DNA from 2 places in the Bradyrhizobium sp. Leo78 genome. Region 2 is predicted to be linked to the other one. Evidence: riboswitches for the same ligand, from Rfam matches in the RefSeq annotation. Region 2 holds a riboswitch; the other holds the start of a gene.

Region 1 (7,165 bases), 220 kb from region 2:
CGCGGCCTCACGGTCGCGCCGTTCAAGCCGCAGAACATGTCGAACAATGCGGCGGTGGCGGTCGATGGCGGCGAGATCGGCCGCGCGCAGGCGGTGCAGGCCCGCGCCGCGCGGATGGCACCAAGCGTCCATATGAACCCGGTGCTCTTAAAGCCCGAGACCGACACCGGTGCGCAGGTGATCGTGCAGGGCCAGCGACGCAGCACGCTTCGGGCGGCCGATTATCTCGGAAAGAAGGCGGCGCTGATGCCCGCTGTGCTCGACAGTTTCGCACATCTCGCCCGGGCGGCGGACATCGTGCTGGTCGAAGGCGCGGGCAGTCCGGCCGAGATCAATCTGCGCGCCGGCGATATCGCCAACATGGGTTTCGCCACGGCAGCCGACGTACCCGTGGTGCTGCTCGGCGACATCGATCGCGGCGGTGTCATCGCCAGCCTCGTGGGGACGCATCTCGTGCTGGAAGCCGAGGAGCGCGCGCGCATTCATGGCTTTCTGATCAACAAGTTCCGCGGCGATCCCAGGCTGTTCGACCAGGGACTTGAAGCAGTGACGCGCATGACCGGTTGGCCCTCGCTCGGCGTGGTGCCGTGGCTGCCTGAGGCTGCCTGGCTGCCTGCCGAGGACGCCGTCGATCTCGATCGTGTGCAGACGTCATCCGCGCGGAGGGTCATCGCCGTTCCCGTGCTCGCGCGCATCGCCAATTTCGACGATCTGGACCCGCTGGGCATGGAGCCCGGTGTCAGGCTGGTATTCGTGCGGCCGGGCGAACCGATCCTGGCCAATGCCGATGTCGTGATCCTGCCCGGCAGCAAATCGACGATCGGCGATCTCGCCTTCCTGCGCGCGCAAGGCTGGGATATCGACATCAAGGCGCATGTTCGGCGCGGCGGTCAGGTGCTCGGGCTGTGCGGCGGCTACCAGATGCTTGGCCGGACGATCGCTGATCCCGTTGGCATCGATGGCCCGGCGGGCACGGTCGAGGGACTCGGGCTGCTCGATATCGCCACGACGATGGATGCCCATAAATCGACGACGCTTGTGCGGGGCGTTTATTGCGCCACAGGCAGCCCGGTCGAGGGCTACGAGATCCATCTCGGCCGCACCAGCGGTGCAGATTGCGAGCGCCCGGTGGTCATGATCGACAGTCGTCCCGATGGGGCCTGCTCGGCCGATGGCCGCGTGCAGGGGACGTATCTGCACGGGCTGTTCGTCAATGACAGCTTTCGAAAGGCGTGGCTCGCCAATCTCGGCATTGCGTCGTCTGTCGCTTATGAAGCTCGGATCGAATCGGCGCTCGATGCGTTGGCCGACCATCTGGAAGCGCATCTCGACATCGATCGCATGCTCGAGATCGCGCGGAGCCGTCAAACCACCAACGCCAGCGCGGCATAGATGACTGCTTCGAGCGAGCAGGCGGCCATCAGCAGCTTGAGTGCGCGGCGGATATCGGCAGAACCGGCATTCATCCGGGCGCCGGCGTTGAGGAAGGGGTCATCGACGAGGCGGTCGCCATAGCGGCGAGGCCCGGCCAGGGCGAGACCGAGCGCGCCTGCCATGGCGCTTTCCGGCCAGCCCGCATTCGGCGATCTATGCTTTGAAGCGTCGCGCCACATGACTTTGAATGCCTGCGCGACGGAGCCACCTGCAATCGGCGCAGCGAGTGCGATCAGTACCGCAGCCAGTCTTGCTGGGACGAGGTTGAGCAGATCGTCAAGCCGCGCCGCCGCCCAGCCAAAGGATTCGTGGCGCGGACTGCGATGGCCGATCATGGAGTCCGCGGTATTGACGACCTTGTAGACGAACAATCCCGGCAACCCGAGCAGCGCCAGCCAGAACAGCGGCGCGACGACGCCGTCGGAAAAATTCTCGGCGCTGGATTCGATCGCCGCGCGCGAGACGCCGCTGGTGTCGAGCTGTTCGGGATCGCGGCCGACGATCATGGACACCGCGCGCCTTGCCTCGGCAAGTCCGCCGCCGGTGAAGCCGGAGGCGACCCTGTTGACATGTTGATAGAGGCTCCGCTGCGCGATCAGGATGGAGGCCACGAGCCCTTGGGCTGCTTGCCCGAGCAGCGTCCACCCGAGCGTGGCTTCCAGCAGCAGGCCAAGGCCGCCGCAGATCGCGACCAGCAGGCCCGTGCTCAGGCATCCCGCGGCCCTGCGCCGTGTGGCCGACCATTGCTCGCGGTTCAGCGCGCGATCGAGCAGGTCGATCACGGAGCCCATCAGCGTCACCGGATGAGGGAGACGCCGCCACAGCAAATCCGGATCGCCGATAAGCGCGTCGAATGCGATCGCCAGCACAACGATCAGGATCGTCTCGCTTCCCGCCAGCATGTCATCGCGCCACACGGCCGAGTTCGGAGACGAGGCGTTCCAGCGCCTCCGAAAGCATCGGCCCGCCGCAGACCGTCAGTTTCTCCGGAATAACCAGTCGCTTCGACGGCGGATAGAAACGTTCCAGCGCCGGATGCAACAGGAATGCCTCGCCTTCGTCCTCCGCGAAGTCGCCGCCGTCAGATACAAGGAGCAGATCGGGTCTCAGCTTGACGATCGCCTCCAGCGACGCAAAACCTCCAAGCTTGTAGCCGAAGTCACTTGCCGCGTTGTTGAGGCCGATCGTGGCCAGCATGGAACTGATCAGACTGCCGCCGCCCGAGACCCAGCCGCGCCGCGACAAGGCGAGCACGCGATAGGATCGCTGCGATACCGCCTCCCTGGCGTGCTGGATTGCCGTGTCCAAGCGCCGTATCTCGGATGCGGCGCGATCCTTCTGGTGCAGCAGTTCGCCCATTTTCCGAATCTGGCTCTTCACGTCCTCCAGCGAACGCGCAGCGTCGAATTCGATCACGCGGACGCCCTTGTCCTTCAGCAACTCCCGTGTTGCACGCTTGGTGAACTTGCCGGCGACCACGGCGGCCGGTTGCAGGATCAGCACATCTTCTGCTTCGCCCGATAATCGAGGGTAGGCTGCGGCTTTTTCCGCGTTCCAGGAGCGGGCGGGGTCACGCGAATAGGGACTGAGGCCGAGAATCTGGCCCGGATCGGCCAGCGCCAGCAGCAGTTGGTCGGTGCACACATTGATGGAAGCGACGCGCGGCAGATCGGCTGCATGGGCGGCATGTGCTCCGAACAGTGCCGCGAGTAACAAGAACGTTGCGCCGATCGCCGGCCGCGTTAGGCCAACAAGGGTCTCGCGCAGGAGCGCGATTGATGGCATGAAGCGATTATGAAGCACGGCGGTGATCTGACGGAAGCTATTGCGCACCACGGCGGCGAGCCTGCGGACTGGCTCGACCTGTCGACCGGAATCAATCCCTGGCCGTGGACGATTCCGCACTCCATTCCAGACAGTGCGTGGACGCGCCTGCCATCGCGGGCCGACGAACAGGACCTCCTCGCCGCCGCGCGCGAAGCTTACGGCGTGCTCGACGATGCAGGCATCGCGGCCGCTGCCGGCACGCAGACGCTCATTCAATGGATTCCCCATCTCGCCGGGCCCGGAGCGGTCGCGATCGTCACTCCGACCTATGGCGAGCATTCGGCTGCGTGGAGCAGCGGAGGCCGAGAGATTATTGCATTGAATGATCTCTCCGCGCTGCCTGACCGCGCCATTCACGCTGTCGTCGTCAATCCCAACAATCCGGATGGACGTATCGCGGACCGCAGGGCGCTCCGGCAGGTTGCCGAACGGCTCGATCGTCGCGGAGGCTGGCTGGTTATCGATGAGGCCTTTGCCGATGTCGATCCCGGCATCAGTGCTGCCGCGATGAGCGCCAATCTTCCCATTCTCATACTGCGTTCCTTCGGCAAGTTCTATGGGCTCGCCGGACTTCGCCTCGGCTTCGTGATCGGCCGACGCGATATCGTCGAACGTATATCGGCGGCGCTGGGCCCCTGGCCGGTCTCCGGCCCAGCGCTTCACCTGGGCACGGCCGCCCTGCGGGATCGATCCTGGGCGGATGCGATGCGTGCGAAGCTTGCTCGCCAGTCCGCCAAACTCGACCATGTCCTGACAGAGGCCGGTCTTCAGCTTGTTGGAGGGGCTACGCTCTTTCGCCTTGCCTCCCATCCCGATGCCCCGACGTTGCACACCGAATTGGCCCGACGCCACATCTGGTGCCGGAGCTTTAACGGCGCACGCGAATGGCTGCGATTTGGCCTTGCGTCGGACGATGGTCTCGATCGCCTGGCCAGCGCGCTTGGTTCGGTCAAATAGCATACCCCGCGCGCGCATCATCACATCCGCTTCACCAGTGGGCACTGAACCCGGCGTAAGCCGCAGGTCCGGTCGTGCCATAGTTGTACACTTCCTGATAGTGCTCATTGAAAATGTTCTCGCCGCGCAAGTACACCTTCCAGGTCTCATCGATCTTGTATTCGGTGTAGAGATCGACGCGGACGTAAGGGGCGAGCGGCAGCGTCTCGTTTGAACCGCTGTAGCGCGTGGATACCGCGAGCACGCGTGGCTCGATCAGCCAGCCCTCGATCGGTGTGATCGGGAACGAGAATCTCGCCAGGTTTTCCGGCCGGCGCGCCAGCGTCAGGCCGGTCGAGAGATCCTTAGCCTGCAGATAGGTATAGGCGGCGTTGAATTTCAGGTAGCCCGGCAGAATATCGACGTTGACCCCGAGTTCCAGTCCGTCGGTTTCGGCACGCGAGACGTTGACGTAGTGCCCGAGCGGGTGCGCCGGATCGGTCACAAAGTCGATCAGGTTGCTGAACCTGTTGCCGAAGCCTGTCAGCGAAACCACAACGCGGCCTCCGAACAGGCTTTGGTCGATGCCGGCATCGTAGCCGAAGCTCTCCTCGGGACTGAGCGCGGAATTGCCATAGGTCGGCGCATAGAGCTGATAGAGCGTCGGGGCCTTGGCGCCTGTCCCGGCGCTCGCATGCAGCTTGGTGCCGGTCTCGGCGATCGTGTAAGCCGCGGTGGTTCGCCATGTCTCGAACCGTGCCACATCGACGACGTCGTCAACCCGGCCGCCCATCGTGATGTTGAGCCGCTCGCCGATCGGCAGTTGCCAGAGCGCAAACACTGAATTGGTGTCTTGCGTGCCTGCGAGCTGTGGCGTCGACGCTCCAGGAATCGGCAATAGGTTGGTGGTGGAGGTGCTCGCCGTTTCATGCTGCACACGCGATCCGACGATGAGCGATCCTAGCGGGCCGACCTTCAGGTTGCCCTGATATTCCAGGCCCGTGCTGTCGCCGACGAAATTGGAGAGGATGGATGTCGTGTTCTGCGGCAGTTTGTTGATCTTGTAGGTGACGTCGTCGAACGAGCGGTCGATATGCGTCTCAAATGCGCTCACGCTATGGGTGAGAATGCCGCCGAACGTGTCGAACGACGCGCGTCCCCAGACCTGTTCGAGCAGGCGCGTCGCGCTCGACGGCGTGTCCGGGAACGTTCCGGAGGCCTGATCATAGGCGGACCGCGTGAATGAGGCCAGCATGCCCGTCTCCAGCCGTACGCCTTCGCCGGAATCGTAGCCGACGCGTGCCGAACCGCCGACGCGGTCGAAGCCATCGCGCTCGAGCGGGCCATACTTGGCTTCGAGCGCGGGGATGCGATAGCCGTAGCGTGAAAAGCCGTTGCTGTGCTGCCCGCTTCCCGTGAACGCGTAGGACCACGGCCCAGAGGTTCCGGTCAGCGCTGCGCTGGTGCTCGCCGTGCCGTAGCTTCCGCCCTCGGTGCTGACGTCGAGTTGTGCCGGACCGGTGCCCTTCTTGGTGATGATGTTGACGACGCCGCCGATCGCGTCAGATCCGTAGAGCGCGCTCTGCGGTCCTTTCAGCACCTCGATCCGCTGCATCGCGCCCGGGGCGAACATCGCGAAATCGAAGTCGCCGCTGGCGGCGGTCGGATCGTTGACCCTGATGCCATCGATCATGACCAGCGTCTGGCCGGTATTGGCGCCGCGCAAGCGCACATTGGTCGTCGCGCCTGGTCCGCCGCTTTCGGTGATATCGAGTCCCGGCACGGTCCGCAGCGCATCGACGAGCGAGGTCGGATTGCTGGTCGCGAGCATTTCGTGCGTGACCACGCTGACCGAGCTTCCGGTCCGGCTCGCCGGCTCCAGTGTACGGTCGGGAGTCACGACCACTTCGGGAGTCGCGGCCGGCGCCTCGTTACCGGGCGCCGGGCGCGCAGGATGGGTTGTTGAAGACCTTTGCCTATTCCTCGGGGCCGGCTTGGACCGGACCTCCGGATTGATGACAACAGCAGGAAGCTGTTCGGGACCCGATTGGGCCATGGCGCCAGTGTGACCGCACGCAGCAACGGCCGCACACCCGGCAAGAAAACGCCGCAAGTTCATTAATGCCCTTCCGCCGACCCACCGTCGAACGAGTTGATACCCGTCAACGGCCGGTCTCCTGGCTTGCGGTCGTCTCGCGATCCGCCTTCCCAAACCTGCTTGGCAGGCCCAGTGGCATCCGGATCGCAAATAGTCCGCTTACAGTTGCGGGGGCAGCCGCGGCATTGGGGAAGATTCCCGCACCGCGTTCCCGTTTCACCCTACAAAGGGCACCGATGACGCGCGCAAAGAAGCACAAGGCGGAGCAAAACTCAAATCGATAACGATCAGAACCCAACAGCATTTTTGCGGATCGCTGATAGCGGCGACCTGAATGACGAACACAGAAAGTTGCTGACGGGCGAAGGGACAGCAGATGACAAATCCTACAGCCTTATGCGAGCATCACATGCCACCCACACGCGTCGCTAAACTTGGATGATGCCGTTCATGTGAGCATCGACAGATTCAACGGAGGAACAGGAAATGTCGATCCCATGCAAACTCGAACGTAGCCTCCTCAGCCACGACGAGTACGAGACGATCCGCCTCACGCATCATCCCGCCATCTATGACGTCGAGCCGGCTGATCTTGCGGACATGCGATCCCGCTTGCGCAAGATGCGCGACAAGGAGCGAACGCTCGGCCGACAAAAGCGGCGAGAGATGCGCGGGAAAGGCCAGCCTCGCGGCGCGAACTTCCCCGGAACTGCCGATCGTCCATCACAACGCAAGCAGGTCTTTGCCGCGGCACTGAAGCGGGTTAACAGCGAACTCAGGCGTCTTCACAACCTGGCAGCTCGCACCGCCAATGTCGAAGCGGCTCGAAAGGCTATCGCGCTGCGTCGGGCCGCGGACTTCATTCCCTAT
Region 2 (7,165 bases):
TTTATATAGTACAAGTTTATTGTGATATTTGGTCGTTGCGGGACGTCTGGCTGGGACCTAGATTGTCGGTTAAGGAGGTGGCGGATTCACAGGGATGGTCGGTTTGGTGAAGCAGCAGAATTCCTCTCACGCCTCTAAGGCGCAGTCAGAAGTCCCAGCCGATCTTCGCAAAAAGACTCTGAAGGCGTTTTTGCTGCATTTCTTCGCCAACGTGATTCTTGCTGCGGACGCCGAAGCCGCACTGGAGCCCTACGGTCTCACCCGCCTGCACAATCGTGTGTTGGTTCTGACCGCGATGAATCCGGGAGCGACGGTCAGTGATCTCTTGCGTGCGATGCGTGTGTCGCACCAGAATTTGAATCCGACCATGCGGCAACTCATCAAGGACGGCCTGCTGATCGCGAAGATTGGCGAAGAGGACCGAAGGCAGAAACGACTCTACCCTACGGCCAAAGGCCGCAAACTTGTTCAGACAGTGCTCCGCCGGCAGTTCGCGCGCCTGGAGGCCGCTTTGGCCGACTGCGGCCCTGATGCGACGAATGCGTTCCTCGCCGTGCACGAGAAGCTTGTAGACAAGGACGATCTGAGATGGGCAGAGCGGCTTGCGGAAGATCCCTCTGGACTCGCAGATGTTTGATACCAAGGACGGCTTGGCCGGCCGGCCCGACGTGGCTTCTCCGCTCCGTCCAGAGCCTGCAATGAGAGGATTGACTTCGGCTCAGACAACCTCCTAGATCACGACTGACGGTTCCCCCTACGGGGATCAAAAGGGAACGCGGTGCGGGGACTTCTCCTCTATGCCGCGGCTGCCCCCGCAACTGTGAGCGGCGAATCTTTCGTCATGCGCCACTGGGAGCCTCGGTCCTGGGAAGGCGACGAAGGGTTGGGACCCGCAAGCCAGGAGACCTGCCGTCAGCCGTGGTCACACGCAAAAATGTCGGTCGGGGAGTACAGACATTGTTTTCGACCGGCGTGCCATAGGCACGTTCGAGCGAGACCTCGTTTGCGGTGACGTGCCACTGACGTCATACCGAGGTCTGCTCGTGCTCTCTATTGTTACTATCGTAAGGCAGCGTGATGCTGCCCGGCTCGCTTTCAGATACTTTCTGCCGGTTCTCCTGCTCGAATCTTCTTCGGCAAAGGCCCAGCAGCCTGAGACGTCCCATGTCTTGCCTCCGGTGAGCGTTATCCAGCCGCAAAAGCCTGCAGCAAAGCGTCTCAATCATCAGCGTTCAACTTCCGCAGCGCGACCTGCGCAGTCTCAGTCGAGCCGGAGCCCGGCGGCGCGAAGCACCACGCCCTCGACCGCAACGTCCGACACGCCATCTCCGACGCTAAACCTGAACAAGCAGAACGCGAGTGGCAGCCGCCTCAACCTCACTCCGCTGCAGACGCCCGCCAGCGTCGAAACGATTACGTCGCAGACCATCGCAGAACGCGGCCAGCATAATGTCACGGACGCGGTCACCCAGAACGCAGTGGGCTTTACCGCGAGCCCGGCGCCCGGCAATGGCGGCCTCTCGTTCAGCACGCGCGGCTTCACCGGAAGCAATTCGGTGATGACGCTGTATGATGGCACTCGCCTCTATGTTGGCGCAGGAACCGTGACCTTTCCATTCGATACGTGGTCGGCGGATCGCATCGAGGTCATGCGCGGGCCAGCCTCCGTTCTGTACGGGGAAGGCGCAATTGGTGGGATCATCAATGTGATCCCCAAGAAACCGGTCACGACGCCCTACAACGATGCCGAGATATCGCTCGACACCAATACGACGCGACGCATTGCGGTGGATAGCGGCGGCCCGATCAATCCGAACGTATCCTATCGCGTCAATGCCATCGGCAACATCTCGAACGGCTGGGTTGATCGCGACGAGACATCGAATGTTGCGGTCTCCGCCGCGGTGCGTGTCCAGGCCGCCGAAAACCTCGCTTTCACACTCTCGAACGACTACAGCAATCGAAGCCCCTCGCGCTATTTCGGCACACCGCTGATCAACGGCGGGATCGACGACACGTTGCGGTTCAAGAACTACAACGTGCTCGACAGCGCGATCCGCTATCAGGATAACTGGAGCCAGTTCAAGACCGAGTGGGACGTGACGGAAGGAGTCAAGGTCCAGAACACACTCTACTATCTGACCAGCCGTCGGCATTGGCGTGATGTCGAGAACTATAGTTGGAATCCTGCAACACGGTTGATCGACCGCACCAGCTACATCGAGATCTTCCACGACCAGGCTCAGGTCGGTAACCGGATGGACGCAACGTTTCGTGGTCATCTGCTGGGCTTCGCCAACGAGTTCGTTGCGGGCTTCGACGTCAACCGGATCGATTTTACCCACACCAACAATTCGCCCTATGGCGGCGCATCTTCGGTTAGTCCCTATGCCGGCGACATGGGGTCTTTTGCGACCTCCACGACGCGAACCACGCCTGGCTACAATGCGATCGTCAATCAATATGCGTTGTTTGCCGAGGACCGGCTGTCGCTAACCGATCAGTTGTCCGTTGTAAGCGGCATCAGGTTCGACCGGCCGGATGTCGACCGCACCGATTACAGGACACCAACGAATAATTTCGATATCTCGCTGTCGGGTACGAGCTGGCGAACCGGCGTGGTCTACACGCCCGTCTCGAACCTCGCCTTTTACGGACAATATGCGACAGCCGTTGATCCCGTCACCAATCTCATCTCGCTGTCGGCCACGCAGAAAACCTTCCAGCTTGCCACGGGCAAGCAAACCGAGGTTGGGGTCAAGCAATCATTCTGGGGCGGCCGTGGTGAATGGACGCTGGCAGGTTACGAAATCGTCAAGAACAACCTGCGGGTCCCGGATCCCAACAATCCCGCCGGCCTGGCGCTGCAAGTCGGCCAGCAATCGTCGCGCGGAATCGAAGCATCGATCGGCCTGGCACTGAATGATGGTTGGCGCGTCGATGCCAATCTCGCGGTGCTGCGGGCCCGGTACGACAACTTCAGCCAGGTGGTGGGCGGCAAACTCGTCAGCTACGCCGGCAACGTTCCGACGAATGTGCCGCAGCAGGTATCGAACGTGTGGCTGACCTGGGACTTCGCGCCGAACTGGTCCGTCTACGGCGGCGTGCAGATCGTAGGGCAAACATTCTCCGATAACGCCAATACCCAGCTTCGCCCCGCCTACACCGTGGTCAACGGCGGACTGCGCTGGAAGCCTGACGGGCAAACCACGGTGGCGCTTCGCCTCTACAATCTCTTCGACACTGTCTACGCCACGTCCGCCCCTTCCGGGCAATGGCTGCTCGGCATGCCGCGCACGGCAGAAGTGTCCGTCAACGTGAAGTTCTGATCATGCGCCGCGCGTTGATCTGGAGAGGACGGCGGTGGCTTTACATCACCCATCGCTGGATCGGCATCGCGACCTGCCTGTTGTTCGCGATGTGGTTCGTCTCGGGCATCGTCATGATGTACGTGGCGTTCCCGCAGTTGACCGATCGCGAGCGCTGGGCGGCGCTGCCACCGATCGCCTGGGACCGCGTGCTCGTGGCGCCCGATCGAGCCATGGCCATTGCCGGTGTTGCGAACTATCCGCGCGATCTTCGCCTCGTCATGCTGAACGATATCCCCGTCTATCGGCTGCTGGACTGGAATGGCGCACGCAAGACCATATCGGCAACGGACGGTCATTCGATCGAGGACATCACGACCGAGCAGGCGCTGGCGATCGCCCGCCATCATCCGAATGCCGTGCATCCAAGACTGATTGGCACAATCGAACGCGATCAATGGAGTGTCACGGCGCGCTATGATCCCTTGCGGCCGCTCCTCCTGGTGTCGCTAGGAGATGAAGCCGGAACCGAGCTCTATGTCTCGGCGAAGACCGGTGAACTGGCGCTCGACACCACGCGACGTGAGCGGATCTGGAATTGGCTAGGCTCGATCCCACACTGGATCTATCCCACGGTCCTCCGCCAGGATGGCGCAAGTTGGCGGCAAGCGGTGCTCTGGATATCAGGCATCTGCCTCGTGGTGGCGGTTACCGGTTTCTGGATCGGCATTCTACGGCTGCGATTGCGCCAGCGTTATGCCCGGGGCAGCGTCACGCCTTATCGGGGATGGATGGCCTGGCATCACATCGCCGGATTGATCGGCGGCATCTTCGTCCTGACGTGGACATTCAGCGGTTGGCTGTCGCTTAATCCGGGCGAGTATTTTGCAGGCCGAGGCCCGAGCCGGGAGATGGCGGTCCGATATGCTGGGCATGATGCGCCGCGGATTGTCGCAGCCTTCCAATCGATGCCTCCGCTCGGGGCGGTCGAAGCTCGCTTGGTCTGGCTCGGCGGCCATCCGCTGATGGTGCTCACCGACCGCGACGGCGATCAGACTGTTGCCGATCCGGCAAGCGGCGCCACGAAGGTGCTTTCCGACGACGAGATTTTCTCAGCGGCGAATAGCTTGTTGCCAAACGCCGCGGTGACCGCGCGCCTGCGCCTCCAGCAGTTCGATGATTATTGGTATTCGCATCACAATGAGCGGCTTCTGCCCGTGTTGCGCGTGGGCTTCGACGACGCGGCTGAGAGCTGGTTCTACATTGATCCGCGCAATGGCGATATTCTCGGCCTCGTCGACAACAGCCGCCGGGCGTATCGCTGGCTGTTCAATGCGCTGCACAGTCTCGATTTTCCGCCGCTGCTGCGCCATCGCCCAGCATGGGACATCGCTGTGTTGCTGCTGTCGCTCATCGGAATGATCATATCGACGAGTGGCATCGTCATAGGCTGGCGGCGACTGCGATCCTAGGGACAATGTCCGGCGCGCGGTGACAGCCAAGAGATCAGGACAAAGGCCGCAGCAGCCAAGCCGAATCTCCTTTACAAAACCTGAGCGCGAGATCAGTATCTCTACACGCGGAGATTTCACGTCGGCAGCTTTCCATGAGAAACTACGAGGCGAGCCGCAGGTTCATTTCGGAAGTCACCGCAATGGTCAGTCGTCTGGAGGCCATTCGCCACTACTGGGCGCGGCATCTCGGCATAACCGATGCTCAGTGGATCATTATTGTTGCCTTGGCCGAGTTAGACGGACGCGATGGCGTCTCCGTCGAGGCCATAGCGAAGACGCTGCAGGTGAATACATCTTTTGTCGTGAGGCAATTGAATCTGCTGGAGAGAGCGGGTCTGCTTCAACGTGTGTCCCCCTCCTCGAACACTCAGCTAGCAACTCTCTCTTTGACAGAAGCTGCCTACGCGCATCTGGCGATGCTGTCGTCTGAACAAGATGCGCTGCATGAGTTCATTCTGGCTGAGTTTGGACGCCCTGAACTCGACAGGGTGATCGACAGGCTCGCCAGTTTGAACCATCAGCTTGAAAAGGCCGCGGACGAAAAGGCCCCGCTATCTTCGTAGCGCAGTCTATCCGAGGCCGCGTCCTCACTGCACCGCATAGCAAACCTTGTCGCGCAAACGGAAACCCCCGGCAATCGCTTGCCGGGGGCCTTGATTAAGATTCCTTTGACGAGTGGATCAGAAGTTGCGCTGAACGCGGACGTTCAAGCTGTACGTATCCTGGTCCCTGAAGTCGTACCGAGCGGTCGGCATCGGCGCCGATGGGGTAAGGATAGCGGAGCCAGTGAACTTCTGGTCGAGATGGAACCACATGAATTCGGCCGAGAACGTCAGGTTCTTGACCGGGGTCCAGCGGGTGATCGTACCGAGCTGCGAGACATTGAAGTCGGGGTTACAGCTAAAGTCGGCACTGACCGCCGAGAGGCGGGCAGCAGTGAAGGTGGAGCAGACGAAGAATTTTGCCGTGTTATCGTAGCTGACCGCCGAGTAGCTGCCGAACAAGCTGCTCGACCAGTAAGGATCCCAGTTGTGGTTATACGCACCACGGACGCCCCATGCTGTCGTCAGATGGATTTTCCCATCAGCACCAAACAACGGGCCCGCGAGGCCGGCCGGTGCCCACACTCCGTCAGTCACCGCCCCGAAGCCGATGCTTCCGAAGGAGCCGAAATTATTGGCGCCACCGAAGATCGTGAAGGGGTTAGGCGATGTCGCCGACGTCGAGATCACCTGCTTGGTGTTACCTTTGGCAAAGGTGGCATCAATCTTGAAGTCGTCGCCGGGGCCGGTCGGGATGTTCTTGATCTGCAACGCAGCCATCACCGCACCACCCCACTTGGTGTCGGGGTGACCGGAGAGTTCAGACAGGTTGGTCGGCGCCGCACCCGGCAGACCGGTTGCACCAGCGGGAGCACCGACCGTATTCAGGACGTTGTAGGAGCCGTTGACTTCATGTGCCGAAGCCGAAATCTGGAACAGACCCCAAGCCTGATCGATGCGGATGTTACCGACGACGTCCGGCGCATGCACACCGGCATAGGCGTTGGCGACAGCGCCCTGTGACGTGAGCGGCACGGTCAGGTTGGCCACGACGGTGCGGTCGAAGACGGTCGGATCATCAAGGCCGATGGTGCCCGAGATGCCGTTGCCGAACTGCGCAGTGTACTGGATGTTGTTCACGCCGGTGACGGTGTCATGACCGCCGAGCAGGAAGGACGAGTTGTTGCCCGGATAACCATGCCATGGCGTCGCGAAGGCCGAAGCCGACTTACCGAAGGTGAAGCCCGCGAACTGAATGAACACGAATTCGACCGCGACATAGCCGCCGCCGGGGGTGTCAAGCAGGTTGGCGCTTGCGACCGGCAGGCTCTGGTTGATCGAGTTCGGGTTGTAGGTGTTGTTGCCGAGCGTCGAGAACTGGAAGTCGGCCTGACCGAAGGTGCGGACGACGCCATATTCCGTTGCTGTGCGGGTATCGACCGTCAGCGCCATACGGGAGCGGGCGGAGAAGTAGTCTTGATAGCGGTTGGTTTGACCCGCATCACCGCTCCAGGCTGGCGCGTTGTAGATGCCGCCGTTGAACGTCGTGTCGACACGCAGGTAGCCACCGATCTTCATGCAGGTGTCGGTGCCAGGGATGTACCAGAAACCGGCGCCGTAAAGCGAACAGATCCTCACGTACTCGACCGCTTTGGCCTTGACGGGAAGATCGGCCGCCTGTGCCCCGCCCATGGCGAGCAGACCCGCCGCTGAGCCGAGGATAAGGCTCTTAACCATCTTCATGTTAAACCTCCAAGTTGCTCTATAAGGAAGAGCTGCGGATCCGCCGGGTAAACACCCT

What was found. A riboswitch is a leader RNA that binds a small molecule or an ion and turns the genes downstream of it on or off. The one in region 2 is predicted to bind cobalamin.
Region 1: it holds a riboswitch for cobalamin, as region 2 does, so the genes downstream of both, AC5ZG1_RS06790 (TonB-dependent receptor plug domain-containing protein) here and AC5ZG1_RS07840 (TonB-dependent receptor) in region 2, are expected to answer to the same signal.

What each region holds. Positions count from the first base shown of each region.
Region 1 covers NZ_JCAMOT010000004.1:56,536-63,700, reverse strand. The annotation lists gene AC5ZG1_RS06810 (cobyric acid synthase) at 1-1,392, shown strand, start outside; gene cbiB (adenosylcobinamide-phosphate synthase CbiB) at 1,365-2,336, opposite strand; gene AC5ZG1_RS06800 (ABC transporter substrate-binding protein) at 2,338-3,219, opposite strand; gene cobD (threonine-phosphate decarboxylase CobD) at 3,229-4,218, shown strand; gene AC5ZG1_RS06790 (TonB-dependent receptor plug domain-containing protein) at 4,250-6,097, opposite strand; cobalamin riboswitch at 6,348-6,548, opposite strand; gene AC5ZG1_RS06785 (hypothetical protein) at 6,908-7,165, shown strand, end outside.
Region 2 covers NZ_JCAMOT010000004.1:275,754-282,918, forward strand. The annotation lists gene AC5ZG1_RS07835 (MarR family transcriptional regulator) at 95-637, shown strand; cobalamin riboswitch at 729-928, shown strand; gene AC5ZG1_RS07840 (TonB-dependent receptor) at 1,179-3,329, shown strand; gene AC5ZG1_RS07845 (PepSY domain-containing protein) at 3,332-4,780, shown strand; gene AC5ZG1_RS07850 (MarR family winged helix-turn-helix transcriptional regulator) at 4,915-5,385, shown strand; gene AC5ZG1_RS07855 (porin) at 5,503-7,107, opposite strand.